Regions from separate parts of the Janibacter sp. GXQ6167 genome, predicted to be linked through region 1. Evidence: riboswitches for the same ligand, from Rfam matches in the RefSeq annotation. Region 1 holds a riboswitch; the other holds the start of a gene.
What was found. A riboswitch is a leader RNA that binds a small molecule or an ion and turns the genes downstream of it on or off. The one in region 1 is predicted to bind thiamine pyrophosphate.

Region 1 (11,732 bases):
GCTCATAAATGAGCGCGTTCAGCATCGTAGCGGACGCGGCCCGACGTCGACTACCCCACGAAGCCGGCGCCTCCTCTTCACCTTCGATAAGGAGTGCCATGTACTACAGCAGCGGCAACTACGAAGCCTTCGCCCGCCCGCGCAAGCCCGAGGGCGCCGAGCGCAAGCACGCCTGGTTCGTCGGAGCGGGGCTCGCCTCGCTCTCCTCGGCCGTGTTCATGATTCGCGACGGCCAGGTCCCGGGCGACCAGATCACGATCCTCGAGCGAATCAAGCTCCCCGGCGGCGCACTCGATGGCATTAAGGAGCCCGCGCGCGGGTTCGTCATGCGCGGCGGACGCGAGATGGAAGACCACATGGAATGCCTGTGGGACTGCTTCCGCTCGATCCCCTCGCTGGAGGTCGAGGGCGCCTCGGTCCTCGATGAGTTCTACTGGCTCAACAAAGACGACCCGAACTTCTCCCTTCAGCGCGTCACCCAGCGCCGCGGCGAGCCCGACCCCAACCCCGGCCTGTTTACCCTCAACGAGGCGGCGCAAAAGGACCTGATGAAGGTCTTCTTCGCGACGCGCGAGGAGATGGAGAACAAGCGGATCAACGAGGTCTTCGGCAAGGACTTCCTCGAGAGCAACTTCTGGCTGTACTGGCGCACGATGTTTGCCTTTGAGGAGTGGCACAGCGCCTTGGAGATGAAGCTCTACCTGCACCGCTTCATCCACCACGTCGGCGGACTGCCGGACTTCTCCGCGCTGAAGTTCACCCGCTACAACCAGTACGAGTCGCTCGTGCTGCCGATGACCCGCTGGCTGATGGACCAGGGCGTCCACTTCCAGTTCGAGACCGAGGTGACCGATGTCGACTTCGACATCACCGCCAAGCGCAAGAAGGCCACCCGGATCCACTGGATCCACCAGGGCGAAGAAGGGGGCGTCGACCTCGGCGAGGATGACCTTGTCCTGATGACGATCGGCTCGCTCGTCGACAACTCCGATAACGGCGACCACCACACGGCTGCGCAACTCGATCGCGGCCCGGCCGCCGCGTGGGACCTGTGGAAGCGCCTCTCGCGCAAGGATCCCTCCTTCGGGCGCCCCGAGGTCTTCTGCTCCTCGATCGATGAGACGAAGTGGGAGTCGGCGACCGTCACGACCTTGGATGAGCGCATCCCCGAGTACATCCGCAAGGTCTGCAAGCGCGACCCCTTCTCCGGCCGCACCGTGACCGGCGGGATCGTGACCGCCCGCGACTCGAAGTGGCTCCTGTCGTGGACCGTCAACCGGCAGCCTCAGTTCAAGCAGCAGCCGAAGGACCAGATCGTCGTGTGGGTGTACTCCCTCTTCGTCGACCGCCCCGGCGACTACGTGAAGAAGACCATGGCGGAGTGCACGGGCGAGGAGATCACGCAGGAGTGGCTCTACCACATGGGCGTCCCCGTCGAGGAGATCCCCGAACTCGCCGCGACGGGCGCGAAGTGCGTGCCGGTGATGATGCCGTACGTCACCTCGTTCTTCATGCCGCGCCAGGCCGGTGACCGCCCGGACGTCGTGCCGGACGGCGCGGTGAACTTCGCCTTCATCGGCCAGTTCGCCGAGACCACGCGCGACTGCATCTTCACCACCGAGTACTCGGTGCGCACCGGCATGGAGGCCGCCTACCAACTGCTCGACATCGAGCGCGGCGTCCCCGAGGTGTGGGGTTCGACGTACGACGTGCGGGCGTTGCTCAATGCCTCCAGCCGCCTGCGTGATGGCGAAGAGGTCAAGGTGCCGGGCCCGGCCTTCATCCGCAAGCGGATCGTCAACAAGCTCGACGCGAGCGAGGTCGGCGGCCTGCTGCACTCCTCCGGCCTGATCTAACCGGCGTGGGGGAAGGGGGACCGCTCACCCCCTTCCCCCACCCTCCCTGTCTTGCTTAAGCACGTCCTCGTTGCCGACCCTCCAGGGTGAGCAACGAGGACGTGCTTAAGCAACGTTGGAAGGGGGGTCAGGGAAGGGGGGTCCGCAGCATCCCATCGAGGGCGATCTCGACCATCTCGGTGAAGCTCTGCTCGCGGTCATGGGCGCTCACCGCAGCCCCGCTCACGATGTGATCCGAGACCGTGCAGATCGCGAGCGCCCGGCAGTCGTATTTCGCGGCGAGCGTGTAGAGCGCGTGCGCCTCCATCTCGACCGCGACGACGCCGTACTCGACGAGTTGCGAGACGAGTTCGGGGCGATCTGAGTAGAACGAATCCGATGAGACGATCGACCTCACGACCGGATCGCGCCCGGCCTTGCGTGCGGCCCGCACGGTGTTGCTCAGCAGTTCGTAGTCGGCGGTCGCGGGGTAGTCGATGCCCTGGAAGCGCAACTGGTTCATCGACGAGTCGGTCGCCGCCGCCGGGGCGATCACCACATCGCGCAAGGCCAGGTCGGGGTCGAGCGCGCCACAGGAACCGACCCGCACCAACTGCTGCACCTCGTAGTCGGCCATGAGTTCGGTGGCGTAGATCGATATCGACGGCATCCCCATCCCGGTGCCTTGGACCGAGACCCGCTCGCCCTTATACGTGCCGGTGTAGCCGAGCATCCCGCGCACTTCGTTGTAGAGCTGGGCCCCCTCGAAGAAGGTCTGGGCGATCCATCGTGCTCGAAGGGGGTCCCCCGGCAGCATGATCCGCGGGGCGATCTCGTCGGGTTCGGCGCCGATGTGGGTGCTCATGCCACGTCATTGTGTCGCACGCCACGATGACCGAGCGAGCACACCTCGTGGCCTCGCTGCCGATCCCCGGATCTGTCGACTGTTGACGCCCATCCCACGGAGCTTGACTAGGAGACATGGGATCTCGTCGTCTCCGCTGGCTCGTGATCACTACCGTGGCGTCGATTGCGCTTGCAGGGTGTGCTGGAAGTGCGCCCCGGGCCGCGGAGTCTTCGCCCTCGAGCACGGTTGACCTCCCGCCGCTCGTGCTGGTCATGGACAGTTCGGGGTCGATGCGCACGCGGGATGGGGGCACCACCCGGATGGACGCGGCGCGCCAGGCTGCCACCGAGTTGATCTCCTCCGTGCCCGACGGAACGCCGGTCAGCCTGATCGCGTACGGAACGTCGACTGGCACGAAGTCAGCCGAGAAGTCCGAGGGCTGCCAGGACGTGAAAACCCTGGCTCCCATGGCCCCGGCGACGACCGACGCCAAGAACACCCTCAAGGACGCTGTCGCCGGACTGAAACCACGCGGCTTCACACCGATCGCCTTGGCCTTGTCGAAGGCCGGTAAAGAGGTCCCCGCTGACCAGCCGGCCAACATCGTCCTGATCTCCGACGGGATCGAGACCTGCGCGCCGCCCAACCCGGACCAGGCCGCCAAGGACGTGATCGCGACGCATCCGAAGGCCACCATTTCCACGGTCGGCTTCCATACCGATGCCAAGGCCAGCAAACAACTCCACCAGGTCGCCGAGGCCGGCAATGGCCTCTTCGTCACCGCCGCCAACCCCGAGCAACTCATCAAGCGCCTGAAGGCCATCCAGGAGGGCACCGCCGATACCCAACTCACCTCAACCGGTCTCGGGCGCGCGCAACTCGGCCAGTCCTACGACGAGGTGAAGGGGGCCGAAGCGGACTTCCCCGGCTGGGATGCCGCTCAGCCCTTCAAGGGGGATTTGAGGGGCCTGAGCGAAGACGGCAAGACCCTCTTCGTCATCGTCTGGCAGGACTGCTCGTATGTCTTCAGCGAGGACAAGACGCTGGTGGCGATCGACCCGGAGAAGGCCGGGACGATCGATGAGGTGAAGCCCGGGGACTCGTACGCCCAGGCGACGAAGCTGTACGGCGACCCTGTCTCAACGGTCGCCAACGATGATGGCACCTACACGGTGATCTTCCCCGCCGACAACGCCACCGAGTCGGCTTACCAGATGGTCGTGAGCGCTGACCCTGCGGCCTCGGCTGACGCTGCGAAGATCACGGTGATTGTGCTCTGCCGCTGTTCCCTAGCCCCCGACGCCATCGTGCTGAACGCTCAAGGTGTGGGCAGCGTCCCGTTCGACACCCCCGCCGCCGACGCCGAACAGCAGCTCATCGCCCTTCTAGGCACACCGGACGACGTCTATGAAGGAGCGAACTGCGAAGGTACCGGCGTTGGCCAGATCAAGCTGCTGAGCTGGGGGTCCTTCACCGCCGCGATCACGACGTCCTTGGGCGACTCGTTCGACGGCGGGCCCTTCCGGCTGACGACCTGGATCCTCGGAACGAGGGATGGGGATCCCCAACTCGGCAGTGGTGAGGTCGTCATCGAAGGCGACATCACCACGGACACCACCTGGGATGAACTGCGAGCCCGTGGCGCTGAGGTCTCAAACGAAATCGACGCCGCCGGCGGCGGTGAGCCGTTCACGCAGGCCGAGCTGAACGGCATCACGCTGAGTGATGACGGAGCCAGCACGGGACCGACCCGAGCGTCGGCGGGCGAGTCGTTCGGCTGCGAGTAGCCCCTCGCCGTGCAAGCGCTGATTACTTGGTCCCGGATTTGTTCATACGCCGGAGTCGCCGATTGCGGATCGAGCGACACGATCACCTCATGCTCCCTTCGGCGTCGGCGAGGGCATGACGTCGGGTCCATCGCAGCCGCCTCTCGGCGAGCGCCATGACCATGGTGATCACCAGCCCGACGGTGGCGACGCCAATCACGGCGACGGGTACGGGGAGATACCAATCCGGCACATCGCTCCACCCCTGCCTGACACCCCACTCGAGGACATACCCGCGTCAGCCCGCTGAGCGAAGGGAGGGTGCGGTCTCGGGGGCGCGCAACCACGGCGTGATCGCGAGCAGAGAGATCACGCCGGCCACGACGAAGGCTGGTTCGAACCCGAAGCGGTCGGCGACGACACCGATCAAGACCGGCCCGATGATCGCGCCAGCATCGGAGGACATCTGGAAGGCCGCGAGCACTGGGCCACCCGAGCGATCCGAGCCGACGATGTCGGCGACCGCGGCTTGCTGCCCGGGGCCCATGAGGCCTGCGCCCGCGCCGCTGATCGCGGCGAGGATCAGCAAGACGATCAGCGAGCCCGCGAACCCGATCACCCCGACCGAGAGGGCACTGACGGCGAGGCCGGCGATGACGAGCGGGCGACGACCGACGGTGTCGGCGAGGCGCCCGGAGACCTGCAGCGCGAGGGCCGTCCCCACCGCGCCGACCGCGAGAGTGACACCCGCGGCCCAGGTGGTGCCGATGACGGCGAACGCTAGCTGGGGCAGGATCGCTACGCGCACACCGAAGTTCGACCACCCGTTGGCGAAGCCGGAGACCATCGCTGCTTGGTAGGTGCGATGGTTCCACGCCTCGCGAACGGCCATCCGCGGCAGCACCGGGGCACCCGGTTCGGGACGCAGCGAGGCTCCCGTGAGGAAGACCGCGACGACGGCCGCCGCGATGAAGAGCGCGATCGCGTAGACGATGAAGGGCAGGCGCATCCCGAAGCCCCCCAGCGCGCCACCGAAGACCGGCCCCAACATCCCACCGATCAAGAACGCGCTCCCGTAGAGCGAGGACACCCGCCCCCGGATCGTCGGCGGCGCGAGCCGCACGAGCAGCGCCATCGCCGAGACGGTGAACATCGTCGACCCGATGCCGCCGAGGCCGCGGAAGATCAGCAGCTGCCAATAGGTCTGCGCGAAGGCGGCAGCGCCGGTCGAGAGCGCGACGATGATGAGGCCCACCAGGTAGACCGGGCGCTCACCGAGTCGGGCGACGAGCGCCCCACCCGCCGGAGCGAACACGAGTCGGAAGAAGGCGAACGCTGAGACGATGACCGAGGCGGCCGCGACGCCGACGTCGAAGGAGCGGGCGTACTGCGGGAGCACCGGGGAGATCAGGCCGTACCCGACGGCGATGACGAAGGCCGCCGCCACGAGGACCCAGACCTCCCGAGGCACCTTCGGCCGGGCGTTCGCCACGGCGCCCGGTGAGGTCTGCGCCGGCAGGCCAGTGGGTTCGGGATCGATCGAGGGCACGGCTCACTCTCGCATGCCGCTCCCCCTTCGCCCGATTGGGCCAGCGCTGAGGAAGGGGGTTCAGCCAGCCGCGATTAGTCGTCGGCCGAGGCGGTGGCGCCCACCGTGGCCGCGACCTCCCAGACGGCTTCGCGGTCCCCCTTCTCCACAGCGCCGAAGACCTCGACGGGATTCGCGACCGGCACCCAGCCCATCCCACGCGCGATGGAAGTGATCGAACGCACCGCGCCCGAGAGGTCCTGATTGCCGTGCACCACTGCGGCGTAAGGCAGCCCGTCGGTCGCGTCCTTGCAGGGGTAGTAGACGGTGTCGAAGAAGTGCTTGAGCGCCCCCGACATGTAGCCGATGTTGGCGGGCGTGATCAGGACGACGCCATCGGCCGCGAGGAGGTCCGCGGCGGTCGCGGACAACGCCGGCCGGACATCGGCCGTCACATCGCCGAGGTCTTCGACGGCCAGCCCCTCGCGCGCGGCTTCGAGGAGCAGGTCCCCGGCCGGGGAGACGGTGTGGTGGACGACGAGCACGCGCGCGGTCATGCTCCGATCCTCCCTCACGTCGCCGCTGGCCTGCGGAAGGTGCGGCGCCACGCACCCCCAGCACCCCACTTCCAACGGCGGCCTGCGGAGGGTGCGGCGCCGGGCACCCCCAGCACCCCACTAGGAACTAGCGCGGCCCGAGCACGTCCTCCGGGGCGCCGAAGGCGGTGAGCTTGCCGTGGTCCATCAAGGCGACGACGTCCGCGACGACTCGGGCCTCGTCCCGATCGTGGGTGACCATCACCGCCGTGGTCGAGGTGTCGTGGAGCACCGTCCGAAGGTCGAGCGCGAGGCGTTCGCGCAGGTCTCGGTCGAGCGCGGAGAGCGGCTCATCGAGCAGGAGCAACCGGGGACGAGCCCCAAGCGCCCGCGCGAGGGCAACGCGCTGCTGCTGCCCACCGGACAGGGTTGCCGGGACATCGTCGCCGCGCCCTTCCAGCCCGACGAGGGTGAGCAGCCGGTCGACCTCGGCGGAGAGTTCGGCGCCGCGCACCCCCTTCAGCTTCAGGCCATAAGCGACGTTGCGTGCCACCGACATGTGCCCGAAGAGCTGCCCATCTTGAAACATCATCGCGAAACCCCGCTGATACGTCGGCACCCGCGCGAGATCCGCGCCCTCCCAGGTGATCCGACCGCCCGCGAGCGGTTCGAGTCCGGCGACGGCGCGGAGCAGCGTCGACTTCCCGCACCCGCTCGGCCCAAGGACCGCGAGCACGTCACCGGGCGGCAACCTCAGCGAGACCCCATCCACCGCGGCCAACTCCCCGAAGCGCACGCGCACGTCATCGAGCCCTAGTCCGGAGACATGCCCCGTCGAAGGGGGTGCCTCTGCACTTGTCATCGCCTCACCACCTCCTCACGCAAAACTCCCGACACTGCCGACCCGCAGGCGCTCGACGAGCCCCATCACGGCGACCGTCACGACCGTCAGCAGGACCGCGGCGGCCATCGCCACCCCCTGCGTCTCGGCCCCAGGGCGCCCGATCAGTTGATAGATCACGACGGGCAGGGTCGGCTTGTCCGGCCGCACCAAGAAGCTCGTCGCCCCGAACTCTCCCAGCGAGACCGCGAGCGCGAAACCCACGGCGGCAAGGAGGGGCCGCCAGAGCAATGGGAGTTCGACGGTGAGCCACGATCGCCACGGCGAGGCACCGAGGGTTGCGGCCGCCTGGCCTTGGCGCGGGTCGACGGCGCGCAAGACCGGGGCGATGGTCCGCACCACCAGCGGGAGCGCCACCATCGCCTGAGCGATCGGGATGAGCACCGGCGATGACCGCAAGTCCAGCGGCGGGCGATCCAGGGTAATTAAGAAGCCGAACCCGATCGTGACCGCGGAGACCCCAAGCGGCAGCATGAAGGTCGCGTCGAGGACCGACAGCACGCGCCGACAGCCGGGTGATCTCGGCCGCCGCGATACGACGAGCGAGACGATGAGCCCAAGCACAACAGCCAGCAGCGCCGCATCGACCGCGATCCGCCAGGACGACCCGAGCGCCGTCAGGGGGCTGACCCCGACGGTGGGGAAGGTGTCGGCGAGCCCGGCGTAGTTCGCGAGCGTCCACTCATCGCCCCGACGAAGGGAGCGGATCACGCCGCCTGCGATCGGCAAGATCACCAGCACGAGCACGATGCCGGTGGCGGCGAGGACAGGCAGGTGAGTCCAGCCCACCGGACGAAGGGGGGCCGCCACCCGGCCCCTCCGCGTCACCCCGCTCGTCCGCGCGCGAATCCTCTCGGTCACCCACAGCATCGCGGCGACCGCGACGAGCTGCACGAGCGAGAGCACCGCGGCCCCTCGCAGGTCGAGCATCGATGTCGTGAGCAGGTAGATCTCGGTCTCGACCGTCGCGTAGCGCAGCCCGCCGAGCGTCAGCACAATGCCAAAAGCCGTGGAGCAGAAGAGGAAGACGACGCTCGCCGCCGACAGCACCGACGGCATGAGCGCCGGGAGCAGCACGGTGCGGGCCACGACCCGCGGCGGGGCCCCGAGCGCCGCCGCCGCCTCGGCGGTCCGCGGGTCGAGCCCCTCCCACGCCGGGCCCACCGTGCGCACGACGACGGCGACATTGAAAAAGACCATCGCGAGCAGGATCGCCACCCACGACCCGTCCAACCCCAACCCACCGAGCAGACCCGACGGCGCGAGAAGGGAGCGCCACATCACCCCGACGACGACGGTCGGCAGGACGAAGGGCATGACGACGATCGCCCGCAGCACCGCCGCCCCCGGGATCGAAAGCCGGTGCAGCGCATACGAAACCGGCACCCCCAACACCACCGTGACCGCCGTCGCGAGCGCCGCGATCCCGACGGTGAAGGCGATCACCCGCTGGGTTCGCGACCGTCCGAGGACCTCGGTGACGCCGGAGAAATCCAGCGCACCGTCCGGGGCCAGGCCGCGCCCGAGCATGCCGAGGAGCGGCAGGAGGAAGAAGATCGCGAGGAAGGCCAGCGGCACCAGCGCGAGGGCCACCCACCCGGCCAGGCGGGCGCGCTCCCCCTTCACGCTCATGATGCGCCCCGCGGTCAGGACGTGATCGCCGACCATTCCTTCAGCCACGTGTCGCGCTCGGACGCCACCCGCTCGGGGTCAATGCCGTACGGGCTGAAGGGGGTTCGCGCCCACTTCGCCCAGATCTTCGGCAGCTCCACATTGCGCGAAACGGGGAACATGTACATCGCGTCCGGGATCGTGGCCTGCACGTCGTCGCTCAGCATGAAGTCGACGAAGGCCTTCGCGCCGGCCTCGTTCCTCGCGCCCTTGATCACGCCCGCGTACTCGACCTGACGGAAGCAGGTGTCAAGGAGTGCCTCGGTGGTCGGCTCCTCCTTGCCCTCCGGGATGGTGAAGGGGGGCGAGCTCGCGTAGGAGAGGACGATCGGCCGATCGCCCTTACCCTCGCCGGCCGAGAAGTCGACGTTGTACGCATCGGACCAACCGGAGGTGATCTTCACCCCGTTCGCCTTGAGGTCACGCCAGTACTGCTCCCAGTCGTCACCCTTCTCGGCGATCGTCGCGAGCATGAAGGCGAGGCCCGGGCTCGAGGTCGGTGCACCCGGAGTGACGAAGAGGTCCTTGTACTCGGACTTCGTGAGGTCATCGAGGGTCTCCGGAGGGGTGAGCCCCTTCTTGTCGAACCAGACCTTGTCGATGTTGACGCAGACGTCGCCGAAGTCGATCGGGGCGAGGACCTTCGCGCCCTCGCCCTCCAGGCGGTGGTCGGCTGCGCCCTCGGGGAGCGTCGGCTCGTAGGGCTCGAGGATGCCCTCAGCGACGGCGCGCCCGGAGAAGGTGTTATCGATCCCGTAGACGGCGTCAGCGACCGGGCTGGACTTGGTGAGCACGAGGCGGTTGGTGAGGGCGCCGGTGTCGCCGGCGGTAGTGAGCTTGAGCTCGCAGCCGGTCGTGTCCTGGAACTGCTTCTTGAGGTCGTCGGAGAGCACGAAGGACTCGTGGCTGATGACGGTGACGCTGCCCCCTTCGGCGCAGGCCTTGCCGTCGGCACCGGTGGTCGCGGCCGGCTCGCTCGACCCGCCCCCGAGGGAGCAGCCGGCGAGAAGCAGTGCGGCGGCAACGGCCCCGATGGCGGTGCGGCGGTGGGTACGGGTGGCGGTGATCGCCATGGTTCGCCTCCTCAAAACGGCGTCAATTGCGAAGAGGCCGTCCGTGGCCGCCGGACGGCAACTGCTCGTCCTGCGGCACGTCCGGGCGAGTCTCGACTCCCTCCGCCGGTGCGAACCGGATCAGGTCCGAGGGTCTGCGGATCTCTCCGCACTCTCAGCGCTAGCGCGCTCCCCTGTCGTGCGCGGCCAGGATAGCCGACGCCCTGGGCCCGTCCGCGCCGCGCGGGGTGGCTAGAGTTCTTCAGCAGAAGGCACCGACGAAATGTTCTTCGAGCCCGACGGGCTCCGCGTGGTCACCTGGCGGCGCGCCTCCCATCGATGTCGGTGAGCCGAGAGGGACACCATGGACAAGCTTGTGTGGAAGGTGCTGGGCGCGGGCTCGGCCGTGATCGCCGGCATCGTGGCCAACAAGGTGATCACGACGGTGTGGGAGAAGTCGGGTCGCGACATCGAGATCGACCCCCGGAACCCGCAGGTGCCGCTCGGCGAGGCGCTCGCCTACGCCGCGCTCGTCGGTGTCGCGATGGGCCTCGCGCGCACCTTCGCGACCCGGCAGGCGGCGCAGTTCTACCAGCGCTCGTCCGGCCACCTGCCCGCCGAGCTCCAGCCCAAGGTCGACGCGTAACCTCCACCCCCTTCCGCCGGGGTCGCGGGAACTTCCCGTTATCTCGGGGAACTCCACGGGAATCTCGGAGTTTCGCGGGATCAACCGGCACGTGGCGGCAGCGCCCCCGAACGTTCGCGGGTGAGTAGCGTGGGATACATGCGTGCGATCACCATCCCCGAAGACGATGTCCTCGCCCTCGCCGATGTCGAGGCACCGGTCGCGGGCCCCGGCCAGGTCGTGATCGACGTCGCGGCGGCCGGGGTCAACCGCGCCGATGTCATGCAGCGCAAGGGCTTCTACCCGCCGCCGAAGGGGGCCTCCCCCCTTCCCGGTCTCGAAGTCTCCGGGACCATCAGCGCCCTCGGCGAGGGCGTGAGCGACTGGGCCGTCGGCGACGACGTCTGCGCCCTGATCGACGGCGGTGGGTACGCCGAGCAGGTGCTCGCACCGGCTGCCCAAGTGCTTCCGGTACCCACGGGCGTTTCCCTCCGCGACGCCGCCGGCCTGCCCGAGGTGGCGTGCACGGTGTGGTCCAACGTCTTCTTGACCGCCAACCTGCGGCCCGGCCAGACCCTGCTCGTCCACGGCGGCTCATCCGGGATCGGCACGATGGCGATCCAGTTGGCGAAGGCGGCGGGCGCGCGCGTCATCGTGACAGCAGGGACCGAGGAGAAGCTGCAGTTCTGCCGAGACCTCGGCGCGGATGTCGCGATCAACTACCGCGAGCAGGACTTCGTCGAGGAGGTTCAGGCGGCCACGGACGGGGCGGGCGCCGATGTCATCCTCGACAACATGGGGGCCAAATACCTCCCCCGCAATGTCGCCGCTCTCGCCATCAATGGGCGCCTCGTCGTGATCGGCCTGATGGGCGGCCGGAAGGGGGAGCTCGACCTCGGGGCGCTCCTCACCAAGCGCGCGGCAGTGATTGCGACCTCTCTTCGCGCTCGTCCGGCCGAGGAGAAGGCGAC
Region 2 (11,732 bases), on a different contig from region 1:
AGTGGCGGGGCCTCGGTTCGGGCGACGAGCCGGTGGTAACCCAGCGGGAGGTCGGCGGGAACCTCGAAAGCCGCCTCGCCGAGCAGGGTTCCGTCCACCTCCTGGGGCGCGACGAGGTGGTCGACCTGGGGTAGGGCTCGCTCGGTGCCGTCGTCGAGGACCGCCACGATCTCGACCGCGCTGCCATGGGCGACGTGAGTAAGGACCCGATGCCCGTACCCCTGGCGCGAGACCACCGTCGCGGGCAACGTCCGGCGCCACGGCTGCGTCTGCGCGCGGTGAAGCGCCGCGGGGATCGATTCGTCGCTCGAGACGTCCTCGCCAAGCGCTGTCAGCACCTCACGCAGGGCGCCCTCGGGGATGAAGGTGTGCTGCCCCTGCCAATCCCAGTAGTCGGTGCCAACGCCCTTCGCGCGGGCAAGTTCGACGAGGTGAGGGGGCAGCGCTGAGGTCACCTGACAACTCTCGCCGATCACGCACGGCCTGACAAACGAAACGGAGCGGGCACAGTTATCCCATGGAAGACGACGCCTTGGGCCGCCTGCTCGCGACGAGCGGTCCCCCGGCGGCGTCGCGCGATTATGGGCCGGACCGCGACCACGTGTTCGAGCACTACGGCGAAGGGGGATCACGTCGCCTGGTCCTGATCCATGGGGGCTACTTCCGCCCCAGCATCGACCGCGCCCACGCGCGCCCGATGGCCCGGGCGCTCGCCGATCAGGGCTGGGAGGTGATCCTGCCGGAGTACCGCAGGGTGCCTGGCAACCCCTTCGCCACGGTGAGCGATCTGCGCGACCTCGATCGTGATCTCGGGACAGTTCGCCCGACCGTATGGGTCGGTCATTCGGCGGGTGGTCTGCTCGCCCTCTGGCGAGCGGTCGTCTCCGGCCTCGCCCCGCTCCCAACGCTCGCGCTCGCGCCGGTCGCTCACCTCGCGATCGCCGCCCGCGAGAGGCTCGGGGCCGGCGCGATCAGCGACTGGATGGGCGGCGGCCCCGACGAGGTCCCCGGCCGCTACGCCGCCCTCAACCCGGGCCTGCGGCTGCCGCCTGCACCGGCCCCGCTGCTCCTGCTCCACGGCGCGGACGACCAGACCGTGCCGCCGGAGCAATCGACCGACTCCCCCTGGCCCGCGAGCGTCCTCGCTGGCGCGCACCACTACGACCTCATCGACCCTGACTCTCGGGTTTGGCCGCAGGTCCTTCAGGCCTTGGAATTGCTGCTGCCGTAATGGGCAGCTCTCAGGTGGCCATCAGGTCCGCCATGACCGCCAACGCCTCGGCCACTTCGCCGAAGGATGTCGACAGGGGTGAAAGGCCAAGCCGGATGCCATCGGGCTCGCGGAAGTCGGGGATCACCTCGCGCTCCCACAGCCGCGCACTGAGTTCGCGAGCCCTTGGATGGGCGATGGTGACGTGATGGCCCCGGCGGGACGGGTCGCGGGGGCTCACGACAGTGGCACCGAGGGGGCGTAGGAGCCAGTCGACCCACCGGATCGTGGCGGCGGTCAGCAACTCCCCCTTCGCCTGCACCTGGTCCAGGCCCACCTGCTCGATGAGGGCGACCGTGTCCTCGATCCCGACCATGGCAAGGATCGGCGGCGTGCCGGAGATGAACCGCCGCATGCCCGGCGACGGCTCGAACCCCGGCCCCATGACGAAGGGGTCGGCGTGGCCCATCCAGCCGCGGATCGGCTGCGTCAAGTGATCTTGGTGCCGCGTGGCGACGTAGCCGAAGGCGGGGGCGCCGGGCCCGGCGTTTAAGTACTTATAGGTACACCCGACGGCGAGGTCGACCTCGTGCTCATCAAGGTCGACGCGCACGGCCCCGGCCGAGTGGCAGAGGTCCCAAAGGACCACCGCGCCGGCATCGTGCACGGCGCGGGTGATCGCTGGGAGGTCGGCTAGCCAGGCCGACTTGTACGCGACATGTGAAAGCACGACGACCGCGGTGCGCTCGCTGAGGACCGCTTCGACCTCGGCGAGCTCGACCCCCTTCGCCGGATCCGGGGTGATCCACCGCAGCGTGCACCCGGTCTCGTCCGCGATCCCCGCCGCGATATAGCGGTCGGTCGGGAAGTTCTCGCTGTCAATGACGATCTCCGTGCGTCGGGCCGGCGCTCCGGCGACCGCGGCGCGAAGCAGCTTGTAGAGCAGGACCGTGGTCGAATCGGCGATCACCGTCTGCCCGGCTCCGGCGCCGAGGCAAACTCGCCCTAGGCGGTCGCCAAGTCGCAGCGGCATCTCCATCCAGCGTTCGTCCCAGGACCGGATGAGCCGGGTCCCCCAGTCATGAGCGATGAGGTCGGCGAGCCGCTCCGCCGTGGCCTTCAGCGGTCGGCCGAGCGAGTTGCCATCGAGATACGCCCGGACGGCGTTTTCCCCCTTCCCCGCAGGGACGAAGAGCTCGCGCATCGGGGCCAGAGGGTCGGTTGCATCGAGCTCGTCCGCTTCGCGGCGCAGGGCGGTCAGGGGGTCAGCGTGGATCACAGCCCCCACTCTGGCGGACACGACCGTTCACCGACCAGTCCTTGACACCTTCTCTCGGTTTCCCCTTCTCTGATGGGCGAGTCGCGCCCGGCGGAACGCGGCCACCTGTCGGGGCGCACCCCTGCCGCGCCCGCCTCAGATGCGGGTGCGGACCTCGTACAGTTCTGGGAAGAAGGTGAGGTCCAGGGCGCGCTGCAAGAAGCCCACGCCCGAGGACCCGCCGGTGCCAGTCTTGAAGCCGATCGTGCGCTGCACCGTTTTGAGGTGCCGGAAGCGCCACTGCTGGAAGTTGTCCTCGAGGTCGACGAGTTCTTCGCATGCCTCGTAGACATCCCACTGCCGCTCGGCGTCGCGATAGATCTCTGTGAGGACATCGGCGAGCGCGTCGCTCATCACATGCGCCCGCGTCACATCCCGCTCGAGTACCTCGGCCGGGATCGGGTAGCCCCGCCGAGCGAGGAGCCGGAGGAACTCGTCGTAGACGCTCGGGGCGTGCAGGAGCTCGGTGAGGAGAGCATGCGCGTGCGGGTCGGCTTCGTGCACCGCGAGCATCCCGGGGTGCTTGTTGCCGAGCATGAACTCCACCGCGCGGTACTGCCAGGATTGGAAGCCGGACGAGTGCCCGAGGAAACCGCGGAACTGGACGTACTCGGTCGGAGTCAGGGTCGCAAGGACCGACCACTGATCGGTGATCGTGCGCTGGACGTGCTTGACCCGGGCGATGGGCTTAAGCGCCATCTGGAGTTCGTCGGCGGCGAGATAGGCACACGCGGCGCGCAGTTCGTGGATCATCAACTTCAGCCATAGCTCGGTCGCCTGGTGCGCCACGATGAAGAGGAGTTCGTCGTGGTGCTCCGGTTCGCTCACCGGATGTTGCGAGGAGAGCAGCCGATCGAGGCCCAGATAGGAGCCGTAACTCATCTCCTGACGGAAGTCCGTATGGATGCTCGACTCGATGTCTCGGGTGTTACCTGGCACGTCTTTTCTCCCGGTGAGTTCGCTGGGCGCGACCGGTCATCTCGAGAGCACCACGGTCGCCGTCGACCGCCCGCCACCTTAGTCGCTTGCGGCCCCCGTCGAGCCCGATCTTTTGGTCCTGGCGCGAATGTGCGCATGATGGAGGGGTGCGTACTGTTTTTATGTATGGCGCCGGCCGGTGTGGAGATGACGGCTGGCCCGTCCAAGCCGCCGAACACCGTCCGGACTGGGTCTTCCTTGAGCGTCGGAAGGAGAGCAACCAGCCGACTCGCGACGCCGAGCGGATCCTGGAGGCGCTCAAGGGCAAGGGCCACGTCGTGGGGCACTCCTACGGGGGACTCGCGGCGCTGCTCGCGGCCCAGCGCCGACCCGACCGGGTTCGCAGCCTGATCTTGTGCGAACCGAGCGCCTTCGATGTAGCGCGCGGGGAAGCCGTGATCGAAAAGCACATCGCGGCGATGGCTCCCGTCTTCGCGGTCGCCGACGACCCTTCGGTGAGCGCGGAGGACTTCGAGCAACGATTCGCCGCTGGCATGGGCCTGCCCGCGCCGACCTGGTCCCCCGAGATCCGTGAGCAGACCGTGGCCCGGATGCGCGCGACGACCCCGCCCTGGGAGGTCGACCTGCAGCGCGGCATCCCGAAGCGGGTCCCGACCCTGGTACTGACGGGCGATGCGACGCCGATCTACGCGGCGGTCGCCGACGTCTTGGTCGAGCAGGGGGCCCGGCACGTTGCCGTGCCCGGGGCCGGTCACCGACCGCAGGACACCAAGGAAGGCATGCAGGCCATGCTGGACTTCTGGAGCACGATCGCTGTGCCCCAAGAAGCCCGCCGGCTCGCCTGCGACTAGCCCGAAGGGGGCCACGCCGCGAGCAGCGCCTCCGCGGCCGTTCTCGGATCGGCCGCAGCCATGATCTCGCGGACCACCGCGACTCCAGCGACGCCGGTGCTGGCAAGCGCCGGGATATCCGCCCGGGTGATGTCCCCGATCGCGATGATCGGGACGGCGCTAGCCGCCACCAGCGGCGGGTACCCCTCGACGCCAAGAGGTGGCCTGCCCGAGTCCTTGGTCGGCGTCGCCCGGTAGGGCCCCGCGCCCACGTAGTCGATCAGGTCACCGAGGGCCGCCGCCCCCTTCACGAGGTCGAGGGTTCCGGTGGTGAGCCCGATGATCGCGTCGGGTCCCAGAAGGGAGCGCGCGTCCGCCACCGGAAGGTCGTCTTGGCCAAGGTGGACGCCGTGGACCGGCAGTCCGCGGCGCCGCGTGGCCCAGGCGACGTCCGCCCGGTCATCAACGAGGACGCGGGTGGTGGGGCGAGCGGCCGCCACGGCCAGCGAGACCGCCCCGACCAGTCCCATGAGTTCGCTGGTTGAGGCGTCCTTGGCTCGAACCTGGACCACCCCGGCCCCGGCTGCGGCCGCCGCTGCGGCGGCGTCGACGGTGGTGCGCCCCGTCCCGGAGGTCACGAGATAGAGCCGTAGATCCATCACTCCCCCGCCCGGTCGGCCACCTCATCGGGCGTGACGGCGGCGAGCGCGTCGATCAGCGCGACTCGGAAGCTGCCCGGACCGCTCGCCCGCGGCTCGGCCATCTCCCCGGCGACTCCCAGCCAGGCCGACGCAGTGACCGCCGACGCCCAGGGGGTGGCGACGGCGCTACAGGCGGCCATGAGCGCGCCAAGCAGGCAGCCGGTCCCGGTCACCTGGGGCAGCAGCATCGAACCGAGCGCGACCCGACGCATCTGGCGACCGTCGGTGATGAGATCGACGAGCCCGGAGATCGCGACGACGCTGTCGGCGGCCCGTGCGATCTCGGTCCCGGCGGCAAGGGCCTGATCGGGATGGTTCACGGTGTCGGCGCCGCGTCCTCCCTTCCCACTGCCGTGGAGCGCCAGGATCTCTGAGGCGTTGCCGCGCACGATGACCGGGCGCTCTGTGACGATCGATGTCGCGAGGGGAGTCCGCACCGGGGCCAGCCCGATCGCTGCCGGATCGAGCACCCAGGGGACCTCGGCGTTGCGGGCGGCGGTGATGGTCGGAGGGATCGCCTCCGCGCCGTCGGTGGTCAGCATCCCGAGGTTGATCGAGAGCGCGTCCGCCGCGGCAACGAGGGTCGGGCTCTCGGACGCCGTCGCGGTCATCATGGGACGGGCACCGGCGGCGAGCAGGCCATCGGCGACGAGACTCGCCGAGACTCCTGGGCCGATGCAGTGGACCATGGGCGCGCTCTCGCGGACCGCATCGATCGCGTCGGCGACCACGCTCATGTCCTCGCCCCCACCCGCTGGCGCTCGGCGACGCTCTCGACGTCCGCGTCGAGTTCACGCGGGCGCAGGGCCGGGCCGAAGGCTGCCGCCGCGGCGACCAGCAGCCCACCCACCACGAGCACCGCCATCACCGCGCCATCATGACCGAGAAGATCCTCGATCGCAGGCAGATAGAGAAAGTACAGGGCCGGTCCGACGATCGAGAGGCTGTACGCCGTGCCGTATCCCGTGGCCCGTACGTGCGCGGGAAATCGCTCGGAGAGATAGGCGCCCATGGGGCCGTAGGCGGTCACGGTGACCACTTGGAGCAGCGCCATTCCGGCGGCGACTGGGAGCAGCGCCCGCTGTCCCATCACGAAGGACCAGGTCACGGGGGCCACAGTCGCGGCGAGCAGACCCCAGCCGACCAGGAACCGGCGCCTCCCGACCAGGGTCGAGAGGTGACCGGTCACGCTCATCACCAACGCTTGGGCGATCGAGGCGACCCCCATCGCGATCGCGACCTGGCCGGAGGTGAACGCCACGTCGTCAGCCAACCGACGCGCAGCGACGATCACGACCATATTCGTCATGAACCACAGGCCCGTCATCAGCGCGAAGGACTGCCAAAAGGCCCCGGCGTACGGGCCGCTGAGCACGGCCCGCAGGCCGAGCGAGCCCTCCGTGGGCCCCCTTCGCGTCGAGACGGCCGGAGCATCGGCCACCTTGCGTGAGTAGTAGACGAGAAGCGCCGAAGAGGCGAGGCCGCCCGCGACGAAGGCCGCCCGCCACCCCCACTCGGCGTAGGCCTGCGGCCCGAGCAGGGCGAGCAGGATGGCGGTCGCGATCGCGATCGTGGACTGGGCCCAGGGCGCCATCGACATGATGAGACCGGAGACCAACCCGCGCCGCTTGGGCCGGGACCACTCCATCGCGAGCGGGATCGCCGAGGTGTACTCGCCCGCGAGGAAGATCCCGCCGATGAAGCGCAGCGCGATGACGAGGGCGATCGCGAGCGGACCGATGAGTTCATGGCTCGGGATGGCGGCGATCGCGAGGGAGGCGCAGGCGGTCCCCGCAATCGCGATCTTCGTGGTCGAGGTGCGACCGACTCGGTCGGAGATCCGGCCGAAGATCATCGACCCGACCGGTCGGCCGACCAGGGTGGCCGCGATCACCAGCGCGCCCGCCGTGGCGCCCGCGTGCGGTCCCGCCAAGGTGGTAAGCGCCGGGGCCAGCGCGACCACCGGGAGGAAGATATTGATCTGGTCGACGTAGTTGCCGACGATCCCGCCGCGCACGGCAGCGCGGCCTGCCGGGGGCAGGCCCGGGACGAGGCCGCTCATCGAGCCGGGAGGTAGACCGTCGAGCCCAGCTCAACGAACTCGCGCGATTTCTGCGCCATCGCGTCCTCGCGGTCGATGCCGTAGGTGTCGCGGATGTCCTGACTGATCCGCATCGAGCAGAACTTCGGCCCGCACATCGAGCAGAAGTGGGCGGTCTTCGCCGGCTCAGCGGGCAGGGTCTCGTCGTGGTAGGCCATCGCCGTCTCCGGGTCCAGGCTGAGCGCGAACTGGTCGTGCCAGCGGAACTCGAAGCGTGCCTTGCTGAGGGCATCGTCGCGTACCCGCGCACCGGGGTGCTGTTTGGCGAGGTCAGCGGCGTGAGCGGCGATCTTGTAGGTGATGACGCCGACCTTCACGTCATCGCGATTGGGCAGACCGAGGTGTTCCTTGGGGGTGACGTAGCACAGCATCGCCGTCCCGTATTGGGCGATGGTGGCCGCGCCGATCGCGGAGGTGATGTGGTCGTACCCCGGAGCGATATCGGTGACGAGCGGCCCGAGGGTGTAGAAGGGGGCGCCGTGGCACCAGTCCTGCTGGAGCTCGACGTTTTCGCGCACGAGGTGAAGCGGGACGTGACCCGGCCCTTCGACCATGACCTGGACGTCGTACTCCCACGCGCGCTCAGTGAGCTCGGCGAGGGTTCGCAGTTCGCAGAGTTGCGCTTCGTCGTTCGCGTCGGCGGTCGAGCCGGGGCGGAGGCCATCGCCCAAAGAGAAGGCGACGTCGTACTGCGCGAAGATCTCGCACAGTTCATCGAAGTGGGTGTAGAGGAAGGACTCCTCGTGGTGGGCGAGGCACCAGCCCGCCATGATCGAGCCGCCACGGCTCACGATCCCGGTCACCCGATTCGCGGTGAGCGGGACATAGCGCAGCAACACCCCCGCGTGGATCGTCATGTAGTCGACGCCTTGCTCGCACTGCTCGATCACGGTGTCGCGGAAGATCTCCCAGGTGAGGTCCTCGGCCTTGCCGTCGACCTTCTCCAGCGCCTGGTAGATCGGGACCGTCCCGATCGGGACCGGACTGTTGCGGATGATCCACTGCCGCGTCGTGTGGATGTCGTCACCGGTCGAGAGGTCCATCACCGTGTCGGCGCCCCAGGTGGTCGCCCAGGTGAGCTTGTCCACTTCCTCCTCGATGGAAGAGGTCACCGCGGAGTTGCCGATATTGGCGTTGACTTTGGTGAGGAAGGCCCGCCCGATGATCATCGGCTCGGATTCGGGGTGGTTGATATTGGCCGGGATGATCGCTCGCCCCGCGGCCACCTCGTCGCGCACAAGCTCCGGAGCACACCCTTCGCGCAGGGCCACGAAGCGCATCTCGGCGGTGATCTCACCTCGGCGGGCATAGTGCATCTGGGTCACGCGAGCACCGGCTTGAGCGCGAAGGGGGGCACGTCGCTCCCCCTTCCACTCCACCGAAGCCGACCCGCGCCGCGCCGCCGCGCGGCCGTCATCGGCGAGGTTGCGGCCGCGCCCTTCGTAGGTCTGCACGTCCTCTCGTTCGGCGATCCACTCCGCGCGAAGGGGGGCCAGGCCCACCTGCGGGTCGGAGCCGGGGCCCATCGTTCGGTAGACGTGGACGTCATCATTCGGGGTGCCATCCGGGCTCGCCGCCAGGCTGATCGCGGTCACCGGAACCTCGATCCGCGGGTCGCTGGGGTCGGTCACCAGGTGACGACGGTGCTGTGGGTGGACTTCATCTGGACGCGTCACGGCGCATCTCCTCTTCCTTCGCCGGCATGATCCGGACAGGTTCAAACGGTCCGCGCGGTACCAGCGCGATCTCAGCCCATACCTGGGCTCCCGTGGGGGTGTCTCGACCATAGCGGGTCGGTACGGTCGGTGCCCATGACCCCTAAGGACGATTCCTCTTTTCGGCCTCACCGCCCGCCCGTCGCGCTCACCATCGCTGGCTCGGATCCCTCCGGCGGGGCCGGAATCCAGGCGGACCTCAAGACCTTCAGCGCCCTCGGCGCCTATGGGACGAGCGTCATCACCGCGCTCACCGCTCAGGCGACGACCGGTGTGACAGGGGTCCACGCGGTGCCGGTGGACTTCGTGCGGGAGCAGGCGCAAACCCTGCTCGCCGATGTGCGGATCGACGCAGTGAAGGTCGGGATGCTCGCGTCCGCCGAGTTGGCCGAGGCGGTCGGGGAGGTCCTTGCTGACCTTGCCGAGGTGCCGATCGTCCTCGACCCGGTCATGGTGTCAACGGCAGGCGCGCGACTGCTCGATGAGGACGCGATCGACGCGGTGCGGGCCCTCCTCCCCCTGGCGACGGTCATCACCCCGAACCTCTCGGAGGCCGCGGTGCTCTTGGGCGAGGAGCCTGCGTCGGACCTCGATGAGATGGCCGCCCAGGCGCAGCGCCTTCACGATCTCGGGGCGCAGATGGTGCTGTTGAAGGGAGGTCACCTAGCGCCGACGTCGGGCGCGGTCGATCTGTGGAGCGACGGGTCGCAAGTGGTGCAGCTGGAGGCGCCACGCCTGGCGACCACGAACACCCATGGCACGGGGTGCAGCCTGAGTTCGGCGCTGGCGGCGTTCCGCCCCCGCCACGAGACCTGGCTAGAGACCGCCAGAGCCGCCAAGGACTGGCTCACGCAGGCCCTTCGCCACGCGGACGTCCTGGAGATCGGGAGCGGCCCCGGGCCGGTCCACCACTTCTTTGACGCCCCGCGGTGGACGACGCGTCCCGAGCGCCCGCGCGCCTAGCTGCGGTGCAGGACGGCGACCGGGCAGGGAGCGCTCTGCAGCACCTTCTGGCTCACCGATCCAAGCAGTAGCCCCTTGAACCCGCCGCGCCCCCGGCTCCCGACGACGAGGAGTTCGGCGCCCTCGGCGACCTCGGTGAGGGTCGCGGCGGCGCCCCCGCGGCACACGTCGAAACGGACCGGGACGCCTGGGTAGGTGGCCCGCGGCGCGGCGGCGGTCTGCTCCGCCAGCTCGCGGTAGCGCGCCTCGACCTTGTCCCATTCCGGCGACCCCGGCTCGGTGACGACGACGCCCCCTTCGAACTCGGCCCACCACGTGGTCACCAAGGTGACCTCACCACCGGTGCGGGTGGCGCGGGCGAGCGCGAAGGAGATCGCGTCCTGGCTGTGCGCGCTCCCGTCGACCCCGACCACGATGCGACCGTCACCGGCGCCGTACTCAGCAGGGACGAGCACGACCGGGCAGGGCGCGTGCTGCACGATGGGAGCGGACACGGTCCCGAGGAAGGTTCGGGCCGCCGCGGACTTCCGCGAGATGCCGACGACGATGCGCTGGGCGTCATTCGAGGCCGCAGTGAGGACCGCCTGGGCCGGGGACCCGACGGTGACCTCGTGGGTCACGCTGATCCGCCCGCCGGCCTGCGACTCGGCTCGCTCGCACGCCCGATCGATGATCTCCTGCGTGCCGGCTTCGAGCTGCTCGATGACGACGGCGCTCACCACCCCCATATCGCCACGAGGGCTGAGCGAGGTGCGCGCATCGACGGCCCCGATCACGTGCAGAGGCGCGGCGAGACTGATCGCCTCTTCGACGGCCCACTGGATCACGGCCGTGTCGCGGGCCGATCCGTCGACCGCAGCGATCACCGCCCCTCGTGGCATGGAAGCCTCACCGGTCCTGGCGTCATTGCTCATGGTCTCCATCCTTCCACCCGTTAGGGTCAACCGACACCTCCCACCCTTCGCCGCAAGGAGCAATGACGCCGCGATGAGCCCCTACACCCACGCCGATGACAACGGATACTTCGGTCGCTATGGCGGCGCGCACCTTCCGCCGCATCTCGAGGCGCCGATCGCCGAGGTCGCCGCGGCGTATGAGGAGGCCCGCAACGATCCCGAGTTCATCGCCGAGTACCGCCGGCTGCTGACCGACTACGTGGGCCGCCCTTCGCCCCTCTTCCTCGCTCAGCGCCTCACCGATCACCTCGGCGGCGCGAAGATCTACTTGAAGCGCGAGGACCTCAACCACACCGGCGCTCACAAGATCAACCACTGTCTTGGTGAGGGGCTGCTCGCCAAGCGGATGGGCAAGACCAAGCTGATCGCCGAGACCGGGGCCGGTCAGCACGGCGTGGCGCTCGCGACGGCCGCGGCGCTGCTCGGGCTCGAGTGCGAGATCCACATGGGCGCGATCGACGTCGAAAAGCAGCACATGAACGTCGTGCGGATGGAGATGCTCGGCGCGACGGTCGTCTCGGTCGAAACTGGTGGTCGCTGCTTGAAGGATGCCGTGGACTCGGCCTTCGGCACGTATGCGCAGAACTACGAAAACGTCTTCTTCGGGATCGGTTCGGTCGTCGGTCCGCACCCCTACCCGTCGATGGTGCGCGACTTCCAGTCCGTCGTCGGCGAGGAAGCGCGCGAGCAGATCATGGCCAAGGAAGGGCGCCTGCCGGACGTCATCATGGCCTGCGTCGGGGGTGGATCGAATGCGCTCGGCCTCTTCTCCGGGTTCCTCGAGGACGAGGACGTGCGGATCGTCGGGGTCGAGCCGGCCGGTGAGGGCCTCGACACCGAGCGGCACGCCGCGACGATGTCGAAGGGGGCCGACGGCACGCTGCACGGGATGGCGACGCTGCTCCTGCAAGACGATGCGGGCGAGCCGTCGCCGGTGCACTCGATCGCCTCGGGCCTGGACTACCCGGGCGTCGGACCGCAGCACGCTTACCTCAAGGA

Region 2: it holds a riboswitch for thiamine pyrophosphate, as region 1 does, so the genes downstream of both, thiC (phosphomethylpyrimidine synthase ThiC) here and AB8K43_RS04155 (thiamine ABC transporter substrate binding subunit) in region 1, are expected to answer to the same signal.

Annotation. Positions count from the first base shown of each region.
Region 1 covers NZ_JBGFSK010000002.1:276,387-288,118, reverse strand. Annotated here, with positions in the region: gene AB8K43_RS04195 (oleate hydratase) at 99-1,856, shown strand; gene deoD (purine-nucleoside phosphorylase) at 1,984-2,700, opposite strand; gene AB8K43_RS04185 (VWA domain-containing protein) at 2,817-4,469, shown strand; gene AB8K43_RS04180 (hypothetical protein) at 4,552-4,701, opposite strand; gene AB8K43_RS04175 (MFS transporter) at 4,747-5,988, opposite strand; gene AB8K43_RS04170 (NAD(P)H-dependent oxidoreductase) at 6,072-6,533, opposite strand; gene AB8K43_RS04165 (ABC transporter ATP-binding protein) at 6,661-7,374, opposite strand; gene AB8K43_RS04160 (ABC transporter permease) at 7,390-9,093, opposite strand; gene AB8K43_RS04155 (thiamine ABC transporter substrate binding subunit) at 9,060-10,157, opposite strand; TPP riboswitch at 10,238-10,342, opposite strand; gene AB8K43_RS04150 (DUF4235 domain-containing protein) at 10,501-10,782, shown strand; gene AB8K43_RS04145 (NAD(P)H-quinone oxidoreductase) at 10,921-11,732, shown strand, end outside.
Region 2 covers NZ_JBGFSK010000005.1:210,683-222,414, forward strand. Annotated here, with positions in the region: gene malQ (4-alpha-glucanotransferase) at 1-455, opposite strand, end outside; gene AB8K43_RS09535 (alpha/beta hydrolase family protein) at 518-1,231, shown strand; gene AB8K43_RS09540 (kynureninase) at 1,242-2,486, opposite strand; gene kynA (tryptophan 2,3-dioxygenase) at 2,625-3,410, opposite strand; gene AB8K43_RS09550 (alpha/beta fold hydrolase) at 3,614-4,318, shown strand; gene AB8K43_RS09555 (thiamine phosphate synthase) at 4,315-4,956, opposite strand; gene thiM (hydroxyethylthiazole kinase) at 4,956-5,735, opposite strand; gene AB8K43_RS09565 (MFS transporter) at 5,732-7,060, opposite strand; gene thiC (phosphomethylpyrimidine synthase ThiC) at 7,057-8,775, opposite strand; TPP riboswitch at 8,772-8,879, opposite strand; gene thiD (bifunctional hydroxymethylpyrimidine kinase/phosphomethylpyrimidine kinase) at 8,911-9,777, shown strand; gene AB8K43_RS09580 (universal stress protein) at 9,774-10,691, opposite strand; gene trpB (tryptophan synthase subunit beta) at 10,765-11,732, shown strand, end outside.